DNA from 2 places in the Rothia sp. HMSC061D12 genome. Region 2 is predicted to be linked to the other one. Evidence: riboswitches for the same ligand, from Rfam matches in the RefSeq annotation. Region 2 holds a riboswitch; the other holds the start of a gene.
What was found. A riboswitch is a leader RNA that binds a small molecule or an ion and turns the genes downstream of it on or off. The one in region 2 is predicted to bind thiamine pyrophosphate.

Region 1 (9,756 bases), on a different contig from region 2:
GGCAGCGGCGCAATATTGAGCTTCTGCAGAAGCGGAAAAATAGGGGTGCCTGCGGCGTGGCGGCGCATGGCGACAGTCGTCATTTCGGTGCCGGAGGCAATCAGTGCCTGCTCGAGCAGGTCCATGCTGGTTGCGCCTCCGGAACCCATGATAAGGCGGGAGTTGAAGGTGCGGTCGCCGATGGTGAGCGGTGTGAGGCTCATGGTGTTCTCCTCTGTGGGAACGTCTAGATAACGGGGTTTAGGTGTGTGGGCGCGGCGGCGCGCCCGGTGTAGAAAGAAAACCGAGAATGGCTGTTCTTTTTCTCCGGCAGGTATTTGTCGGTAGGTATTCGCCGGTGGTTTGCCCGTACAAGCTGGAGAATTAGCCACCCTGCACGGCGGTGAGGGCATCCACCCTGTCGCCCTCGTTCAGCGGTACATCCAGCCACGTGGAACGCGGCACGATACTGCGGTTGAGCGCCACAGCCACACCATTTTCGGTACCGAACTGGTCCATGACAAGGTCAAATACGGTGCGGGCGTTGGTGGTTAGCGGCTCGCCGTTGTAGGTGATGATCATGCGGAATCCTTTCGTGAGTGCGCCGGGTGCACCCGGCTGGGGTGTTTAGTGGGTGAATCGTGCCGGGTCGCACGCCTGCATGATGGGCGGAATCTCAGCCCCGCAGGCGACCTCCGCGCCCACCTTGCCGGCGAGCGCGGCAAGCAGAATACCGTGGCGGAAATAGCCCGTGGACACGAGCTGACGGGTGCCATCAGCGCGGGTACGGTGCCCGAAGATGGGCAGGTCGTCCGGGGTTCCGGGGCGGGCGCCGACGTTCGCCTCCAGCAGCTCGCACTCTTCAACAGCGGGCACCAGGCGGATTGCGTCACGTAGCAGCTGGTGTACGCCGTCAATGGCGGGTAGTGTGCGGTGGTCTTCGCGGCTGGTTGCGCCGATGCACAGCTCCCCGTCGGGGCGGGGGATGAGGTAGACGGGGCGGGAGTTCACGTAGCCGCGCACCACATGCTTGAGGATGGGCCGCGGGGCGCGCAGACGCAGAATGTCCCCGTAGACGGGGCGTAGCGGGTAGTCCCCGTGCAGTGTTGCCCCTAGTCCGGTGCAGATAATGTCGCCCGCGTCCGGGTCGGTGACCCGTTCGGTGCTGAAGGTGACGCCGCGGCGGGTGAGGGCGTCTTTGAGGGCGCGCCTCATGAGCCGCGGGTGCAGCTGATGGTCGCTGGGGATGCTCACAGCGCCGGCGATACGCGGCGCCAGGAGCGGTTCGAGGGCGCGTGCCTGCGTGGGGGTGACGGGGTCTGCGGGGCGGTTCATGTCCCGGTAGTAGGTGCGGGTGCGTTGCAGGTGCTCGGCGTCGGCGCGGTCGGCTGCGATGATGAGCGTGCCGGTGGTGTCGTAGCCGGTAGGCAGGTCGGTGGCGCGGCTGAGCCTGCCCATGAGGGAGGGGTAGGCGTCGGCGCTGGCGGTCATGAGCGGGAAGAGCGCGTCCTGCTGGAATTGCACTTCTGCGATGGGCGCGAGCATGCCGCCGGCGTAGTGGCTGGCAGCGGGGTAGAGCGCCGTGCCGTCGTCGGCGGTGCCGTAGTCGCCGGTTTCGGCGTCGATGAGGTGCACGTTTTCGCCGCGTTCGGTGAGCTCAAACGCGGTGGTGAGGCCAATGATTCCGCCGCCAATGATGGTGATGGTCATGGCTATGCCTGCAGCGCGGGGTTGTCGACGAAGGCGCGGACCATGGCGATTCCGGCGACCCCGGTGGTGCGGATGGCGGGGCAGTCTTTGGGGGTGATGTCGCCGATAGCTACGGTCGGTACGGTGGACAGCTCGGCAAGTTCGCGGAGCCCCTCAATGCCGAGGGGCGGGCGGTTGGACTGCTTGGTGGGGCTGGGGCGGAACGGCCCGGTGCCAATGTAGTCGATCAGGTGCGCGATTTTGTTGGATTCTTCGACGAGCTGCCGGGTGCCGGTGGTCAGGCCGATAATTGCGTCGGCGCCGAGGAGGGCGCGGGCGTCGGCTACGGGCAGGTCGTCTTGACCGATGTGCACACCGTCAACGCGCACGCCGCGGGCACGCAGCGCGAGGGCGACGTCTACACGGTCGTCGATGAGGAGGGTCTGGTGCGGCTGGATGATGCCGGCGATAGCTTCGGTGAGCTGGTAGAGCTCACGCGCGCTGATGGGTTTGGACCTGACTTGGATGCAGGTGGCGTGTTTGGCTGCCCGGACGGTTTCGAGGGGGTTGTCGCCTGTGACGAGGTAGAGGTTCAGGGCGAGGGGGCGTGCGGGGGTGGTGTAGGGGTGCGTTTCGCGGGTCATGCGGGTCTACGATTCCTCGTCGAGTAGATGTTTTTTAGAAATTCTCTCGTTGAATTTCTGTGGTTAGGTTAGCACAACTGTGTGGTGAGTTGAACATCCTTCAAGCGTTGTGAGGTGTGTGCGCGAATGGTCGTGCTGAAACCTTCTTGTCGCGAGCCCGCAGGAAGGTGCCCTGACCTCCCATACGGAGTCACCGCAATGCCCTCAACTTAATGTTCATTCTTGGCGAGCTGTCTGCGGTACCTCACCCCAGTATTCCCCCTCCCCGTTCCCGCACACTCTTCCCAAGCCGAGGGACCGCGGTTCGTTCCCAGCCGCGCAGCCGCACCCACTACTCCACCTGCCCGGAGAAGGGGAGAGAGTTAGTAGGGGAGAGGTCGGTATGTTCCGTCGCGACATCAGGGTGTCCGAAGCGGAGCGAGGACGGGTTCCCTGCAGGAGCAAGGAACATACCGCCTCGACCAGCCATACCCAAAGCAACCCAAAACAAAAACCCCTTACCGAACTGGTAAGGGGGTGGAGAGCGGCTGACGGGAATCGAACCCGCGTATCAGGCTTGGGAAGCGTGCGCTCTACCATTGAGCTACAGCCGCATCTTTTTCAGTGTATCGTGCCTGCTTGCTGGGGGTGAAATGTGTTGCGGCTGTTTGTGGGCGGGGCGGCGGGGTTGAAATGTGATGTAGGCCTGTGTGCTGGGGCTGGTGGATGCCTGCACGTGGGTGGTGTTTGCCAGGTATCCTTTAAACGTGCTTATTTCAGATCGCGATATTCGTCAAGAGATTGCTGATGGGCGCATCGTTCTTGATCCGTTCGATGAGTCGATGATTCAGCCTGCAAGTGTGGACGTGAGGATTGATCGTTTCTTCCGTCTGTTTGATAACCATAAGTACCCGCATATTGATCCTGCTCAGCCGCAGGAGGATTTGACGCGCCTGGTTGAGGTGGCTCCTGATGAGCCGTTTATTCTGCATCCGGGTGAGTTTGTGTTGGGTTCTACGTATGAGAAGGTGACTCTGCCTGATGATGTGGCTGCCCGTTTGGAGGGTAAGTCGTCGTTGGGCCGTCTGGGTTTGTTGACTCACTCTACGGCTGGTTTTATTGATCCTGGTTTTTCGGGGCATGTGACGCTTGAGTTGTCGAATATGGCGACTTTGCCGATTATGTTGTGGCCGGGTTCTAAGGTTGGTCAGTTGTGTTTCTTCCGTTTGAGTAGCCCGACTGAGCATCCGTATGGTTCTGGTGCGTATGGTAACCGTTACCAGGGTCAGCGTGGCCCGACTGCTTCGCGTAGTTATTTGAATTTTCATCAGACGATGATTCCTGCGGATGGTTCTGTGGAGTCTTAGTCTTTCCCGTTTTGGGGTGCGGGCGTGCAGGCTGTGTGTTTGTGCGCCCGCGTCGGGCGGTTTTTCCGTCTGTTGTGCTCGTGCGTTCACTCGCGTGCGGGTTTTTATCTCTCACTCTCTAAGGATTTTTGATGAATCTGAAGCCTGTTGTTCTGCGTGTTGCTGGCGCGGAAGTTTCTTTGTATCTGATTGATATGTCGGACTCTTTTGTGGAGCGTTTTAAGAAGGCGTGGGAGCCTCTTGCTCCGGAGTTTTTTGATACTCCTGATGAGGCGTATGCTTCGTTGTCTCGTTTTGATCAGGTGATGTTGGTTCATGCACCGACTGATGAGTCGGTGATGGATTTGGCGAATCCGTTGATGGGTTCGTTTGATAAGGTTTCGACGCTGCGTGTGGCTGATGATGATTTAGGTATGCAGGATCTGACGAGCCGTATTACGTTGGCGATGATTGAGCAGCTGGTTGGTCGCGGTGTGATGCTGCATGCGGCTGTTATTGGTGACCCTGAGTCGAAGCGCGCTGTTGCGCTGGTGGGTGTTTCTGGTAGCGGTAAGACGACTGCGTCGCGTTTCTTGGGTTCGAAGTTTGCGTACCTGACTGATGAGACTGCGATTATTTCGGATGAGGGTGTTGTGTCGCCGTATCCGAAGCCGTTGTCTGTGATTGTTGACCCGAATGCGCCGAAGGATCAGCAGAACCCGGTGGATCTGGGTCTGAACGTGGTTGATTGTGATGATCTCAGCTATGAGTTGTCGCGTATTGTGTTCATTTCTCGTGATGAGTCGGCTTCTGAGCCGTATTTTGAGCGTGTTCCACTGCATGAGGCTCTGGTGTTCTTGAGTGAGCAGAGTTCGGGGCTGGCGCGTCACCCTGAGGGTGTTGTGTCGCTGGCTAAGCTGGTGGAGCGTTGCGGTGGCGTGTGGCGCCTGGTGTACTCGGAGGTTGAGGATACTTTGCCGCTGGTTCAGGATCTGCTGAATGGTGGTGAGCTGCCGAACGCTGATGAGGTTGAGAGCCTGGAGAAGTACACGGTTGAGGATCACCTGCCGGGTGTGTTCTTGAACGGTACGATTGCGGTGTCTCGTATGCCGGGTACTTCGGGTGTGCGTGTGGGCGAGGACGGCCCGTTCATGCTGCTGTGTGACACTGAGCTGAATGAGCTGTCTGAGTTTGCGGCTGAGTGCTGGCTGCAGGCTGAGGGCGACATTTCGTACGATGACCTGTTTGCGCGTCTGGCTGAGATCTTTGAGGGTCTGCCTGCTGAGGCGTATGACGAGAACCTGAGCGCCCTGGCGGCTGGTTCGATGCTGTGGGTTCGTGTGATTGATGATCCGCTGATTGATGACGCAACCTGGGCTCAGATGACCAGTGATGAGGTTCTGGATGAGGAAGAGCAGCAGATTGCGCTGGACTCTTCTGAGGATGCTGTCTCTGATGATGAGGATGACGTGGTGGAGGACTAGCCACCGCGGTTCTCCGCTGATGAGCACCGCCGAATAAGCACTGCTTAAGCACGAAGGAGGGGCGGGTAGAAGAATTATCTTCTACCCGCCCCTCCTGTTGTGTTTGCGAGGTTGCGTTTGCGGGGTGCGGGGTGTTTAGCCCCGCGCAGCCTTACTGAGCAGCCTTACTGAGTCGCCTTACTTGGCTGCCTTGTCGCGGCGCTTCTGCTCACGCTTCTGCTCGCGGCGAGCCGCACGCACACGCAGAGGACCGGGAGCCTTCACCGGCAGCAGCAGGAGCAGACCCGCCACCACAACAATCAGAATGCCGAGCACACCCCAAATCTGCGCGCCCATGAGGCTCACGCACAGGCCGAAAAGCATCGGTGCCAGGAAGCTGGTGGCACGGCCGGTGGTCGAGTACAGGCCGAACAGCTCACCCTCAGTACCGGGATCAGCCAGGCGAGCCAGGAAGGTGCGGGAAGCGGACTGCGCCGGGCCCACGAACAGGCACAGCAACAGGGCGCATACCCAGAACACGCCCGGTTCGGGGAAGAACATCAGCGGGGTAGCCGCCAAGATAATGCCGACCAGAGAGATAACAATAATCGCCTTCGGGCCCAGGTAGTCATCCAGGTAGCCGCCCAGAATCGCACCAACCGCGGCGACGGCGCTACCGGCAATACCGAACAGAATCACATCGGAAGTGCTGAAACCGAAGGTGCCCGCCGCGAGAATACCGCCGAACGTAAAAATACCGGACAGACCATCACGGAACACCGCCGAAGCAATCAGGAACCACAGGGTCTGCGGGGACGTCATCTTCAGTCGCTTAATGGTGCGCCACAGCGCCTTGTAGGAGGCGAGCAGACCGCCCTGACGAGCCGGGGAGAGACGCTCCATACCGAGCTCCAGGAAGCGCAGCTCGCGGGTGGGTAGCACCTCCGGCAGGAAGCGCTCGCGGGTGCGCATACGCACCAGCAGCGGCACGCAGAAGATGAGACACCAGGCGGCTGCGAACAGCGCAACCGCACGGATATTCAGGGCGTTATCGGTGCTCAGGCCGAGCACCTCGGGGGTAAGCACAAAACCCCACAGCACCACAGCCAGCGCCAGGATGCCGCCAATGTAGCCGGCAGCCCATCCGGCGCCCGAAATCTTACCGATATTCTCCGGGTGGGAGATGCGCGGCAGCACCGCGTTGTAGTTCACGTACGCGAACTCGCTGAACACGCTCGCCGCAGAAATCAGGGCGACACCCAGCCACAGGTACTGCGGGGTGGGGCCCACGAAGAAGCACGCCGCCATCGAACCGACCAACAGCATGGTATTCACGCCGAGCCAGAAGATGCCCCTGCCGGACTTGTCGTTACGCTGACCGGTGACCGGCGCCAGAATCGCAATGAGGAAACCGGCAATGGTCAGACCCAGCGACAGCGCCGAAGAGGTCTCTTCGGGCGTGCCGAAGTAGCTACTGGTCAGGTACACGGTGAAAATGAAGGTCGTCATAATCGAGTCGAAGCTCGACGAACCAACATCCCACATGACCCAGGACGCGACCGAACGGCGGCTGTTCGCGTGGTCAACGACCCTACGCGGAGCCTTCGTCTTACGACGGGGAGAAGAAATAGTCATAGTTGTGCTTTCGGATGCCGAGGTGGCGCTTCAGCGTAGCGGCGGCATGAAACCGGCTGAAGTGGGGCGGGCGTGCTGAAGAGGGAACACCAGGCGGTACGTACCGAGCGAAGATACGTACCGCCTAGTTCATGAACTTTCGCGCGGAAGGCGCAAAGTCTTAGTTGAAGAAACGACGCTGCAGGCGAGCAATACCGAAGCTCACCACAGCACCTGCGACGGAGGTCAGAACGGTCCAGAGGATGACCTGACGCAGGGTGTCTTCAGACTCGTGGGAAATGGCGGGAGGCTGGTTACCGGTAGCCTTAGTCCAGGCTGCGCCCAGGCCCTTACCAACCAGGGCAGCAGCGCCCATGTTGATACCCGCAATAGCAAGCTTAGCGACGGGGTTCATGTGTATCTCCTTAGCTGTATACGATGCGGCGTCCTGCCCGTGAACCCCTTCGGGGTTGGGTGAGAAAAGAGCGCCACTCCCTAGCGTATAGGGTTTAAGGCGTTCGTGCCGCCTTGGAGCCTCTCCGTCCCAAAATTGTACACCGTGCAATTCTGTAATGCGGGCAGAAGAACGAAACAAAAAGCGGCAAATTGGCACGAACAGCCAGACACGCCTACAATCGAACCTGGGCTTCCACCCGCACCACAACGGCACGGACAAGGAACCCCAAACGACAGGGGAGCGCCACCGAGGCGCTGAGAGTGCTAAGCAGACCCTCGAACCTGATCCGGTTAGTACCGGCGTAGGGAGTCGAATTTCTTCTCAATGCCCTCGTCCAATCAGAGGGCGAGGACATTCCCCTTCCAACGACGGAAGGATCACCAATGTCACAGAACGTAACCCCCGCCTCCCAGGCATCTACCCAGGAAGAAGCGAAGAAGCCGAACCTGCGCTGGCGAGTCAACGAAATCGTTATCGCCGCAGTTATCGCAGTAGCCTGCGCCGTCATCTTCTGGATCTGGGACATCGCAGTCGGCCCCGCCGCCAAAACCGCACTCGTAGCAGCACCCGAATTCCGCCCCATCGTCGCCGGCGCATGGCTGCTCGGCGGTACCCTCGGCGGCCTGCTCATCCGCAAGCCCGGTGCCGCGCTCTTCGGCGAAATCGTCGCAGCGTTCATCTCCGTACTCTTCACCGGCGGCGCGTGGAGCGGCGAAATCCTGATTGCCGGCTTCTTCCAGGGCGTCGGCGCTGAAATCGCCTTCGCAATCTTCCGCTACCGCCGCTGGAACGCAACCGTCGCCATCTTCGCTGGTGCGCTCAGCGGCCTGTTCATGGGCGTTAACGAAATCTTCATCTACTACCCCGACATGGAACCGGTCAAGGCAATCATCTACGTAGCGTGCGCCGTCATCTCCGGTGCAGTTATCGCAGGCTTCCTGGCGTGGATTCTCGTGCAGAACCTCGCCAAGACCGGTGTGCTCTCCTCGCTGGCATCCGGCAAGACCCGCCGCTAACCACCAGCAACTAGCCACCAACTAGTCACTCACCACGAGTCACCACTCGGCACACTACAGCAGCCACAAGGCTAAGGAACCATCATGGAAGCAACACCGCGCGGGGCGCGCATCGAGCTCAACAACTTCAGCTGGCACCACCCCGGACGCCCAGAACCCGTCATCAGCGGACTCAACCTCACCATCAACCCCGGTGAAAAAGTCCTGCTACTGGGCACCTCCGGCGCTGGCAAATCGACGCTCCTGCACGCCATCGCCGGTGTGCTCCACGATGACGACGGCGAATCCGCCGGCGGCACCATCACCATCAACGGGCAAGCACCCGCCGAAGCGCGCGGCACCGCAGGCATGATGCAGCAGGACCCCGAATCCTCCATCGTCATGGCAACCGTCGGCAACGACGTCGCCTTCGGCCCCGAAAACCTGCGCGTACCCCGCGAAGAAATCTGGGGCCGCGTCACCGAAGCCCTCACCGCAGTAGGGCTCAACCACCTGCCCCTCGACCACCCCAGCAGTGCGCTATCCGGCGGGCAGAAACAGCGCCTCGGCCTGGCGGGCATCCTCTCGATGCACCCCGGCGCCATGATCCTCGACGAACCCACCGCCAACCTCGACCCCTCCGGCGTGCAGGAAGTACGCGACAGCATCCTCACCGCTGCCGAGGCGACCGGCGCGACCCTGCTCGTCGTAGAACACCGCGTGAGCATTTGGGCGCCGCACATGGACCGCATTATCGTACTCGGCGAAGGCGGCACCATCACCCACGACGGCGCACCCGACACCGTACTCACCGAAGCCCGCCAAGAACTCATCGACGCAGGCGTGTGGGTACCCAACTACGTGCCGCGTGCGCCGCAGAACGACAGCGATAGCGAGCACGGCGAGGCGCTACTTCGCGCCGAAAACCTCAGCATCACCCGCGCACAACCCACCCCCAAACAACGACGCGCACGCCGACGCACCATCAAACGCCTCGGCGACACCCCCGCACCCGTACCCACCGACCTGCCCGTACTGCGCAGCGGCATCAACCTCACCCTGCACGCCGGCGAACACCTCAGCGTGCTCGGACCCAACGGCGCCGGCAAATCAACCCTAGCCCTCACCCTCGCAGGGCTCCTCACCGCACCCAACGGCACCCTCACCGCCACCGACGCGCTCCGTAATTACGACGGCAACCACGGCGGCAACCACGGCGGCGAGCGCGCCCACTGGGACGTGCCCACCTGGACCCCCGCCCAAATGCTCAGCCGCATCGGCTACGTCTTCCAAGAACCCGAATACCAATTCATCCGCGGCACCGTACGCGAAGAACTCGAACTCGGCCCCCGCCGACTCGCCGCACTCACCCGCGAACCCCTCAACGAAGACGACCTCGCAGCCCGCACCAACGAACTCGCAACTCGCCTACGCCTCACCCACCTACTCGACGCGAACCCCTTTACCCTCTCCGGCGGCGAAAAACGACGACTCTCCGTAGCCTCCGCACTCGCCACCGCACCCAAAATCCTCATCCTCGACGAACCCACCTTCGGCCAAGACGCACGAACCTGGGCAGAACTCGTCGAC
Region 2 (9,756 bases):
CGAACCGCCGCTGTACGAGGTGGTTGAGGACGCTCGCATCGCAGAGTTCGCCGGCGCTAAGGCTGCCGAGGAGCTGCCCGAGCAGACCAGCCCCTACCGTAGCGATCGTCGAGGCTAACCATGCCTGAGCAGATTGCTGGAGTTTCTTTCCTCGTGTGGCTGGCCTGCGTGTACGCGCTCGGCCTGGTCGCCGTGGGTTGGGGCTTCGATATTCTCGCCAAGCGCACCAGCCAGCGCATGGTGGCAGCGCGAACCTTCGGGTTCACCTACCACCAAGAGAGCGACGCGTGGCTCTGCCCCGAAGACCAGTGGCTGTGGGCGACCGCATTCGACTCGGATAACCGAGTGATGCGTTACCGCGCCAAGCCCAGCGTGTGCAACACCTGCCCGATTAAGGACAGCTGCACCGTCTCGGCGAACGGCCGCGAGCTCACCCGCGAAGTGGACGAATGGCCCTACTCCGAGTCGGGTCGTTTCCACCGCGGGCTGGCGGTTGCTGTCTCGCTGCTGGGTGTGGTCATCCTGATTGGTGCCGCCATCGTCTGGCACTCCCCGCTGGAGCTTCTGGTGGAGGGTGCCGCCGCGGTGGTCTGCCTGTCGCTGACCTACCCGCTGGCTGTGAAGCTCATGCGTTCCCCCGCGAACTTCGAGAACGATCCGAAGCATATTCACGCATCCACCGCTGACGAATCGGTGAACGTGAAGATGGACCGTTTCGCGGCAAAGTGGGGTGGCGTGTCGAATGAGCGTAAGCGCCGTACCGAGCAGACCCGCAAGCAGATGATTGCGGATGCAACCCTGCCGGTTCGTACCTCTGCCCTCGACCCGGACCGCCCCGCATGGAGCGGTACCGGCACCTCGGTTAAGCGACTGCACAAGACCACGAACGAGGTCCTGCAGGAGCAGAACCTGGCTGAGGTTGAGGCTGCTGAAAAGCTGGCAGAGCAGATGGCGAAGAAGTAGCGCTGCACAAGTTTTTCCGTTCCGGCGGCTGACCGGTCGATTGGTCCCGTCTGTTAGCTTCGGCGGCCACCCTGCATGGAATTCTCTTTTATTCCTCTTTTGAGTTTTCCTTGCGGGGTGCCGCTAAAGCACCGACCGCCGCGAGGTGCGCCGGGACGGAAAATTCCCCTCCCTAAACTCCCCCCCCCACACACAGCCCGGTAACCGGGCACCCCCTACTACCTGCACCGTACGAGGCGCGGGCAGGTGGGCACACATACCGTCCTCCCCCAATATTTGTGAAGGAAAACCATGGATCCCGTCACTTTGGCAACTATCCTCATCCCAGTTGCCGTCATTGTTCTTTTTATTCTGATTCGTATGTTCCGCGTCATCCCCGAATACGAGCGTGGCGTCTCTTTCCGCTTCGGTCACCTGCGTTCGGAGCTGAAGCCCGGCCTGAACGTCGTCTTCCCCCTCGTTGACTCCCTGCAGCGCGTTGATATGCGTGTTATCACCCTGACCATTCCCCCGCAGGAAGTCATCACCAAGGACAACGTTCCCGCCCGCGTGAACGCCGTGGTCCTCTTCCGCGTGACCAACGCCAAGAATGCCGTGCTTGAGGTTGAGAACTACCCGATTGCCACCAGCCAGATTGCACAGACCACCCTGCGTTCCCTGCTCGGTCGTGTTGACCTGGACACCCTGCTCGCACACCGCGAGGACCTGAACGAGGACCTGCGTTCCATCATCGGTTCGCGCACCGAGCCGTGGGGTATTCAGGTGGAGCTCGTCGAAATTAAGGACGTTGAGATTCCCGAGGCTATGCAGCGTGCCATGGCTCGCGAGGCTGAGGCTGAGCGTGAGCGCCGCGCAAAGATCATTTCGGCACGCGGTGAGCTGGAGGCCTCGAGCGAGCTGAAGGAAGCATCCGACATTCTGAGCCAGTCCCCCGCCTCCCTGCAGCTGCGTTACCTGCAGACCCTGCTGGAGCTGGGCGCCGACCAGAACTCGACCGTGGTCTTCCCGCTGCCCATGGACGTCATCGGCCCCCTCGTGGGTGCGCTCAAGGGCGAGAGCAAGTAGGCTACTCCTCCTAAGCTAAAAACCGAATAGTACGTAGGCCCCGAGCAGATAGCTGCTCGGGGCCTACGCTTTAACGGCGGCCGGCCCGCGGGGCTCCTCCCCTGTTCTCTATACCGCCGCCCCCCCATGCCGTAGCATGGAACTGGAAGGCCCCGCCGGCTGGGTCTTCAGAACCTACTACCGACAGATGAGGGCGGTCGCATGCTTCACCACCTCCGCGAGACTCTTGGACGTATTCCCGCGCCTCGCCGCTACGGGCGCATCATGGCGCTACTCCTCGCTTCCCTGGGCGGCGCGGTAGACGTCTTCTCGCACATGCGCTACGAGGCCCTCGTCGCCACACAGACCGGTAACTTTATTCTGCTCATCGCCGATCTGCACCGTGACGCACCGCATGTGGTGCACCTGCGCTGGCTCTCCGTTATTCTTTTCAGCTTCGGGTATCTGGCAGGGCATTTCATTCATGATCTACTCGGTCAACGTGCCCGGATGAGACACTGGCGCATCGGCACACTCCTGCCGTTCCTTCTGGTCTGCTTCGCGGTACCCTTCATGGATAGAACTCTGAGCAATAGCTTTCAGGTGGGCGCGCTGGCGTTCACCGTCGGTCTGATGATTCACGCCCTCGCGGATACACGCATTGGCGAAAACCCCTTTTCGCTCTTCATGACCAGCGGCAACTGGCGCAAAATGCTCAGTGCCTGGTACACCGCCGGTTCGCTGTACCTCACGCGGAAAACCCCCGACGGAGACACAAAAAATGAGGCGAAGGCACAGCGCCGTACGGCTCTGCTCAAAGCCATTGATTACTCTCTCGTAGTCGCCTCTTTCATAGCTGGCGTGATTCTCATGGCGCTTGTCACCCGATGGTTTGGCGTATTTTCCATCTGGTTGGCGGCGCTGATCGCGGGCGCTGCGTTCTGCTTCGGCTACCAGGCGGAAAAGAAAGAGGTTCGTGAGAACCAGGGCGCATAAGATTCACCCAATCTGCGGCTATAGACGAGGGCAGAGCAGAAAACAGAACAGCAAAATATCCCGTGCAGATGAGAGTATCTGCACGGGATATTTCTATGCGGGATTTACACGCCACACGCTTTCAAACGAAGCCCCGAAAACTGGGAAGGAAGGCGTTTGGCCCGCCGCGGGGGTTGGATGAGGTGGTTGCGACGGGCCAAACTGGTCGGTTACACGCCGTAGAGGTGCGGGCGCGGCAGGTACATCAGCCAGTTGGGTGAGGGCCGGAATCCTGCCGCAAACGGTTTTCACCGACGCCTTAAGCATAACCGGCACAACACCCGAACCGGCGGCAGTTTGAGTGAAGCATCAATCACCCATCTCGCGCCATGCCGGGGCGGTATTCGGCCCAAAAATCGGCGCCTAAACCACCGGTGAACCGAACCCCGCGCGAGCCCTAACCTCAACTCCTCAACGGAGCGCAAGTTAGCTAGCGCAGTGCCCGGTGAGCCTGGTCGAAGAACTCACGCTCATACACGCACGCCGACAGGTACGCCCGCGCTGCGCGGACACGCTGAGCCGGTGAAGCCGCCTCAAACGCACGCTCCACCTCCTCGAGGCTACGCGCCACATCCGCGGCAAACTCCTCGCCACCGTACAGGCTCAACCACTCCGCGTACGGGTGGTCCGCGTGGTTCTGCGAGGAGAGCACGGCGCCCACCTCTTCGTACAGCCAGTAGCAGGGCAAGATAGCGGCTGCGCCGACCACGTAATCATCACCGGCGGCGGAGGCGCGCAGGAAATTCGTGTACCCCATCGTAACGGGCGAAGGCCCACCCAGGCGTGCGCGGTTCGCCAACCAGCCCTCGTGCAGCTGCGATTCGGCGGCAATCGCCTCGTGCGCGCCAGCCGCCCAGTGCACCTGCGCCTCAGCGGTGTCGGCACGCGCCGAAAGGGTCGCGAGCGCACGCGAATAGTCGCGCAGGTAGAGGGCGTCCTGGTCCAGGTAGAAGGAGAACAGGTCCTCGTCGAGGGTGCCGTCGCCGAGGGCACGCACGAAGGGCAAGTCCAGAATCTGGCGCCAGGTTTCGCCTCCCGCAGCCCAGAGCGCGGCGGTCCAGGGGCCGGCGGGCTTTACGACGGCTTCACCGGCGGATACGGGGCTGACCGGCAGCAGTCGCTCCGGGCTGGTGCCATCAAGAGCGTTGCCCTCAGAGTCGGTAGTGGCGAGCAGGTGATGCCACGGGTAGGCGGAGGCTGCAGCCTCCAGACGGCGGGCACGGGCGGCGTGATCCACCGGGCCGTGACCCTCACCGGAACCGACCTGCAAACCGGCACCTGCGGCAATGGACTCGTGGAGCCAGCGGGTGCTCCACTGCAGGGCACGGTGGGTATCGTCGCTGGTCAGAGTGTTCTTCTGGTCTGCGGCAGGCTCTGCGGCCTCCGCGTGCTGCAGTAGCTCCACGCCCAGGCGGGTTGCCAGCGAGGAGGACAGGGAGCATCCGGTGCCGTGCGTATTGCGGCTGTCCAGACGCGGGGTGCGCACGTGCGCGCAGGTGCCGTCCGGGAAGACCGCGGTGTTACCGGCGTCCTGACCGCACAGGTGGCCGCCCTTCACAATGACGGTGGTTCCGGTCGCCGCCGCGAGGTTCGCCGCCTGCTCGTGCGCCTCATCAAAGGTCTGAGCGGGTTCCTTCTCGCAGAGCACAGCGAGCTCCGGAATGTTCGGGGTAATCACATCCACGAGCGGCACGAGGTCGCGTAGCGCCTGCTCCGCTTCCGCCTGTAGCAGACGGTCACCGCTGGATGCAATCATGACCGGGTCGAGTACGACCACGGGCACGGGGTGTTCGCTCAGCCAGGTGCGGACGGTGCGGATCGTGTCCGCGTCGCCGAGCATACCGATTTTCACGGCGTCCACCGTGACGTCATCAAAAACGGCGGCAAGCTGCGCGGTCAAAAACTCCAGGGGCGGGGTGAACACTTCACGGACCCCGCAGGTGTTCTGGGCGACCAGTGAGGTGGTCACGCACATGCCGTAACCGCCGGATGCCGTAATGGATTTAAGATCCGCCTGAATACCCGCACCGCCGGAGGGGTCGGTTCCCGCAATCGAGAGGACCCTCGGCACGCGAGCTGTCTGGGGTGCCCGGGGGTTTCCGGGAGCGCTCGCGCCGGGTACAGGGTTGGTGGTGGGTGCGCACGCGGGCGCGGTAGGCTGCTCTGCCATCATCGATAATCCCTTCGCTAGTTCGAACTAGAGCAGGTTCAATGGGTGATTCTCTCAGCCTTGAGTGTTGTGTTCTTACGCCGTTTCGTGCGTCCGCTGTGCCGTAGCCCTTCGTTGGGCGGTCAGTTGGGCGGGTTAGCGGGTCGCAGTCGTCTCAAGGCACCCCATATCGCTCTGCCAGGTTATCACAATGATTCTTAGTAACTGAAAGTTTTGCGGGTGACCAGTGAATCTCTCCGAAATTTTCGTTTGTCGGCGCCCTTCACAACGGTGCTCTTCACAACGCGTCCCATCCACACATCATCCCAGCACCAATCACTCCCCCAAGCCACCGCCCCAAAGCACCCGTTAAACGAGTAGTGCCCGGCACCGCTTCACACGGTACCGGGCACTATCAGCCGGGCATATCGCCGGACATATCAACCGGGCTTAGGCTAGAGGGTTTAGGTCAGGGCGAAAATCTCTGCCGGTGAACCCTCCGCAATGATCCTACCCTCGTGTAGCAGGACCGCACGGTCAGCCAGCGAGGCGATACGCGCATCGTGCGAAATGATCAGCACCGCACGGTTCGCCAGCACGGCGCTCAGGGACTCGGTTGCGTCCGCGAGCTCCAGCTGGGTGGTGGACTCGTCCAGAATCACGGCGTGCGGGTCAGCAAGCACAATACGTGCCAGCGCCAGCTGCTGAATCTGGTCGCGGGTCAGCGGCGAATCCGCGCCGCTCACGACAGTATCCATGCCCTGCGGCAGGTCGCGCCACCAGCGGGCACCGATAGCGTCCAGTGCCTCGCCCATCTGCTCGACGGTTGCATCCGGCACGACCACCGTAAAGTTATCGGCGAGGGTGCCGAAGAAGACATGCGCTTCCTGGGTGCAGACCAGCAGGCGCGGGCGGCCGTCGGCGGCGGCATCGGTCGGGAAGTCGCCGTGACCAACCGGGCGACCCATCACGGTGATGGTGCCCTCCAGGGCGGTCAGCGAACCGCCAATCAGACGAGCCAGGGTGGTCTTACCCGAACCGGAACGACCCACCAGGGCAAGTGCCTCACCGCGGCGAATCTTCAGGTTGATACCTTCCAGAACGAGGGCGTCCGGCGAGTAGCCGTAGGAGACGTCGGTGCAGTCAATGGCGTACTCCGGGTTCTTCACGGCTTCATCAGATACGGCGGCGAACGCTTCGGCACGGTGCTGTGCACGCGCCTCACGCTGCTTCTTCGCCAGGGAGACCACACCGAACACACGACCCATGTTCACCAGCATGATGCGCAGGCTGCTGACGTGGTGGTTCAGCATGTCGGCGAGGATTCGCAGGCTGAAAACCATGACCGAGGCGGTCGCCACGGCGCCCCAGCTTGCCCAGCCGAGAGCCACGCAGGCGGCGCCCCAGAGCATACACAGAATCGTGGGGATCCAGGCGTTGATAGCATCCACGGTGAAGTACAGCTGGCGGATGCGCACCATGCCCAGCTGCGCAGCGAACTGGCGCTTGTTCTCACCGGCGAAGGCGTCTTCGCGGGCGGTATGAACGCCCAGCTCACGGATCGTGGAGGTGCCGCGAATGTTCTCGGTCAGCACGCTGTTGAGGTCGCTCACGCGCTCCTGGGTGGTCTGGTTGCGTGCCGCCATGAGCGGCAGCATCTTCGACATGATGAGGGCAAGACCGGCAATCATGGGTAGCATAATCAGGCCCATAGCCGGGCTCACAACCGCTAGCGAGATGGTGGAGATCAGGAAGTACAGCAGCACGTAAATCGCGCCGAGCAGGTCCTCACTGACGGACTTGGCTGCCGAGGACAGGTCGTCGGTCACGCGGGTGAGCAGGTCGCCGCTGCCGGCTTCTTCCACGGTGCGTGCGTCCAGGTCGAGGGTGCCGTCGAGGGTGTCCTGGTTGGCGTCACGGGTGACGAGCGCACCCAGTCGCGCCGCGCTGTACGAGGAGACCATGAGGGTTATTGCCTGCACGATGAACGCCGCCAGGATAATCAGAATCGGCTGCCACGGGTAGCTGGAGAACTTGCCCGCCACCACGTCGTCCACGGTGGCACCAATCTGCAGGGGCACCACCGCACCCATGAGGGTACTGACCATGTAGATGACGAAGGTGTAGAGGGCTCGCCCCTTATGCGCCGCGAGGTAGTTCCACATGCGGCGTGCCACGTAGGCGGGGGTTTCGATGGGGAGCTGCTTTGCCATGCTAGTTCACCTCCTGATTCTGAGTGGTTTCAGACTGAGTGGTTTCCGGGTAGCCGTCGCGTTCCATGCGGCGGGTCGTCTCCGCGGTTGTGGAGACAACGTAGACCTGCTCCAAATCCTGTAGCAGGCCGGGGTAGCCGACGGGCAGGCGGTCGCTACCGATCTGGGTTTCCATCGCATCGTAGATGTAGCGCTGGCTGGGTTCGTCCACGGAGTTCAGCGGCTCGGTCAGGATGAGCACCTGCGCGTCCTGTGCGAGTGCGCGGGCGAGCGCCAGACGCTGACGCTGACCACCGGAGAGGTTCGCGCCTTCGCTGGTGATGCGGGCGGCGAAGTAGTCTTCGGGGTTGCGTCCGCCCAGTCGGTAGGCGATTTCGCGGGAGTCGGTAATCTTCAGCAGTTCCTCATCCTTCGCCTGTGCCAGCTCCTCGTCGGGGTTCGGCACGGTGCCCAAGCGCAGGTGCTCCTGCAGGGTTCCCGCGAAAATCATGGGGTTGGGTTCGCTCAGCAGCACGCGGCGACCGGTTGCGTCCTTGAGGTCCTCTCCCCCGCGTCGCAGGGTGCGGGCAAGCGCCTCGGCGTAGTCTTGCGCGGTGAGGTTGTAGTCGCGCGGGTTGACGTACACGATGCGCGGGTTGCTTGCACCGGCGGGGGCGACGGGTACGGGCACCTCGAGGGTGCTCGCCTCGACTGCCTGTTCGGCGTGTGCCAGCTGCGCCATTTCCTCGTCGGTGCGCGGGCTCTTCAGCACGCCCTGGCGTACGCCCGCGTGACCTTCGAGGCGGGCGACCTTGGCGAGCGCAATCTTGGCGTATCGCCATGCGGTGAGGAAGTTCTGGGTAATCCAGATGGGGCCGCCCATCATCGCGATAATGGAGGCGACGGTCACCAGGGACGCGGCAGGCGTGTCGGATACCCAGCGGCCGTTTTCGACGTGGCCGGTGAGAGCGAAGCCGATGCCGAGCAGGGTCACGGCACCGCCGAGCAGCGCGCGGATGAGGTACATCCAGCGGTGCGTCTTTTCGTAGCGCATGTAGCTGTCGAAAACTTCGTCGGTGCCGCGATGGTAGCGTTCACGCATCTGCTCTTCGGCACCGAGGCCGGCAATGGTGCGCAGGCCGGTGGCGATATCGGAGGCGCGTGAGGAGGCTTCACCGTCCTTTTCGCGGTATTCGCCAATCTTCGATTCGAGGAAGGACGAGTACCAGGCAATCACGCCGACCACGATGAGCGTACCGATGAGGGTGACGACCGCGGTGACGGGGTTGATGAGCCAGAGCTGCACGGCACCGAGGGTCGCGATGATCATGGCGTTGACGAATAGCGGCAGTGAGAAGTAGACGTCCGTAATGCGGCGTACGTCTTTGTTCATGACGGTGACCGCTTCGCCGGAGTCTACGCCAGCGCGGGTGCGCCCCATGAGCCGGTTGATGTAGATGCGCCAGTCGCGGCCAAGTTCCGCGCTGAGGGTCATGGAGGTGCCCCAGCCGAAGAACTCGTTGATCACGATGAAGGTGATGGCTGCGACGACTACCCAGAACATGGGCCAGGCGTCGGGGGCTTTGCCGGCGATGTGCTGGTTGATGAATTGACCCACCATGACGGGGATAAGAATCGCACCGGTACCCGCGGTGGTTTCACCCAGGACGGGGATTGCCCAGCGGTGCCAGGGGTATTTGTATCCGGGTGCGGTGACGCGCAGGGCGAGGCGCTTTTTGAGGGCTTCCTCTTCTGCCTTGCGCTGTTCGCTACCGGTTACTTCCTGTGCAGCTTTTTTCTGCGCAGTTTTCTTCTGAGCGGCTTTTTCCTGCGTGGTTTTGTTATGCATGGATTCTTCATGCGTAGCTTCTTCACGCGCGGCGTTTTCTTGTGCCTTGTCAGCGTTGTATTCAGTCATTCAACGTCTCTCCTTTCTCTTACCCTATTCCTTTATCAATGTGGCACGCAACACTAAGAGTGTATTAGGTGGAGCGTGTCGTTATTTTATGCAACGTATTTTGGGGCGTGTATCGACCGCACAGTATGAGCCGGCATCAATTGGCGGACTTGAACCTAGGCGGTAATTTATACGGCATGGAGCCCTACGGTGTGGGGCTCTGCAGCGTGGAGCCTGTACCTTCGACCTTCTGAGCGCAGGATTATGCATCGCTGCACCTAAAGCGCTTTGTTCTACCCTACCTGAACTTTAGGTTTTCCTGCGTTAGAGCACGCAACTTCGCGCCCATGCCGAGTTGTTCCCTCGTAACGATAACGCCCCCGCGCCCGCGTTATTCCCGATAGACTGGAATCCTCATGAGTATTTTGAATTTTCTTTCTCCCGGGCTGGGCGAGAACCCCGGCGACTACAATCGA

Region 1: it holds a riboswitch for thiamine pyrophosphate, as region 2 does, so the genes downstream of both, HMPREF2682_RS07925 (ECF transporter S component) here and HMPREF2682_RS01325 (bifunctional hydroxymethylpyrimidine kinase/phosphomethylpyrimidine kinase) in region 2, are expected to answer to the same signal.

Annotation. Positions count from the first base shown of each region.
Region 1 is NZ_KV830309.1:2,401-12,156, reverse strand. Features, by position in the region: gene HMPREF2682_RS07970 (thiazole synthase) at 1-203, opposite strand, end outside; gene thiS (sulfur carrier protein ThiS) at 364-561, opposite strand; gene thiO (glycine oxidase ThiO) at 607-1,689, opposite strand; gene HMPREF2682_RS07955 (thiamine phosphate synthase) at 1,692-2,312, opposite strand; tRNA gene HMPREF2682_RS07950 (tRNA-Gly) at 2,835-2,905, opposite strand; gene dcd (dCTP deaminase) at 3,059-3,658, shown strand; gene HMPREF2682_RS07940 (P-loop NTPase family protein) at 3,790-5,121, shown strand; gene HMPREF2682_RS07935 (MFS transporter) at 5,299-6,735, opposite strand; gene HMPREF2682_RS07930 (DUF4235 domain-containing protein) at 6,896-7,129, opposite strand; TPP riboswitch at 7,396-7,496, shown strand; gene HMPREF2682_RS07925 (ECF transporter S component) at 7,555-8,187, shown strand; gene HMPREF2682_RS07920 (ABC transporter ATP-binding protein) at 8,272-9,756, shown strand, end outside.
Region 2 is NZ_KV830305.1:339,486-349,241, reverse strand. Features, by position in the region: gene HMPREF2682_RS01345 (nitric-oxide reductase large subunit) at 1-118, shown strand, start outside; gene HMPREF2682_RS01340 (transposase) at 121-963, shown strand; gene HMPREF2682_RS01335 (slipin family protein) at 1,255-2,028, shown strand; gene HMPREF2682_RS01330 (YoaK family protein) at 2,230-3,003, shown strand; gene HMPREF2682_RS01325 (bifunctional hydroxymethylpyrimidine kinase/phosphomethylpyrimidine kinase) at 3,473-5,215, opposite strand; TPP riboswitch at 5,204-5,389, opposite strand; gene HMPREF2682_RS01320 (ABC transporter ATP-binding protein) at 5,656-7,404, opposite strand; gene HMPREF2682_RS01315 (ABC transporter transmembrane domain-containing protein) at 7,406-9,301, opposite strand; gene HMPREF2682_RS01310 (DEAD/DEAH box helicase) at 9,697-9,756, shown strand, end outside.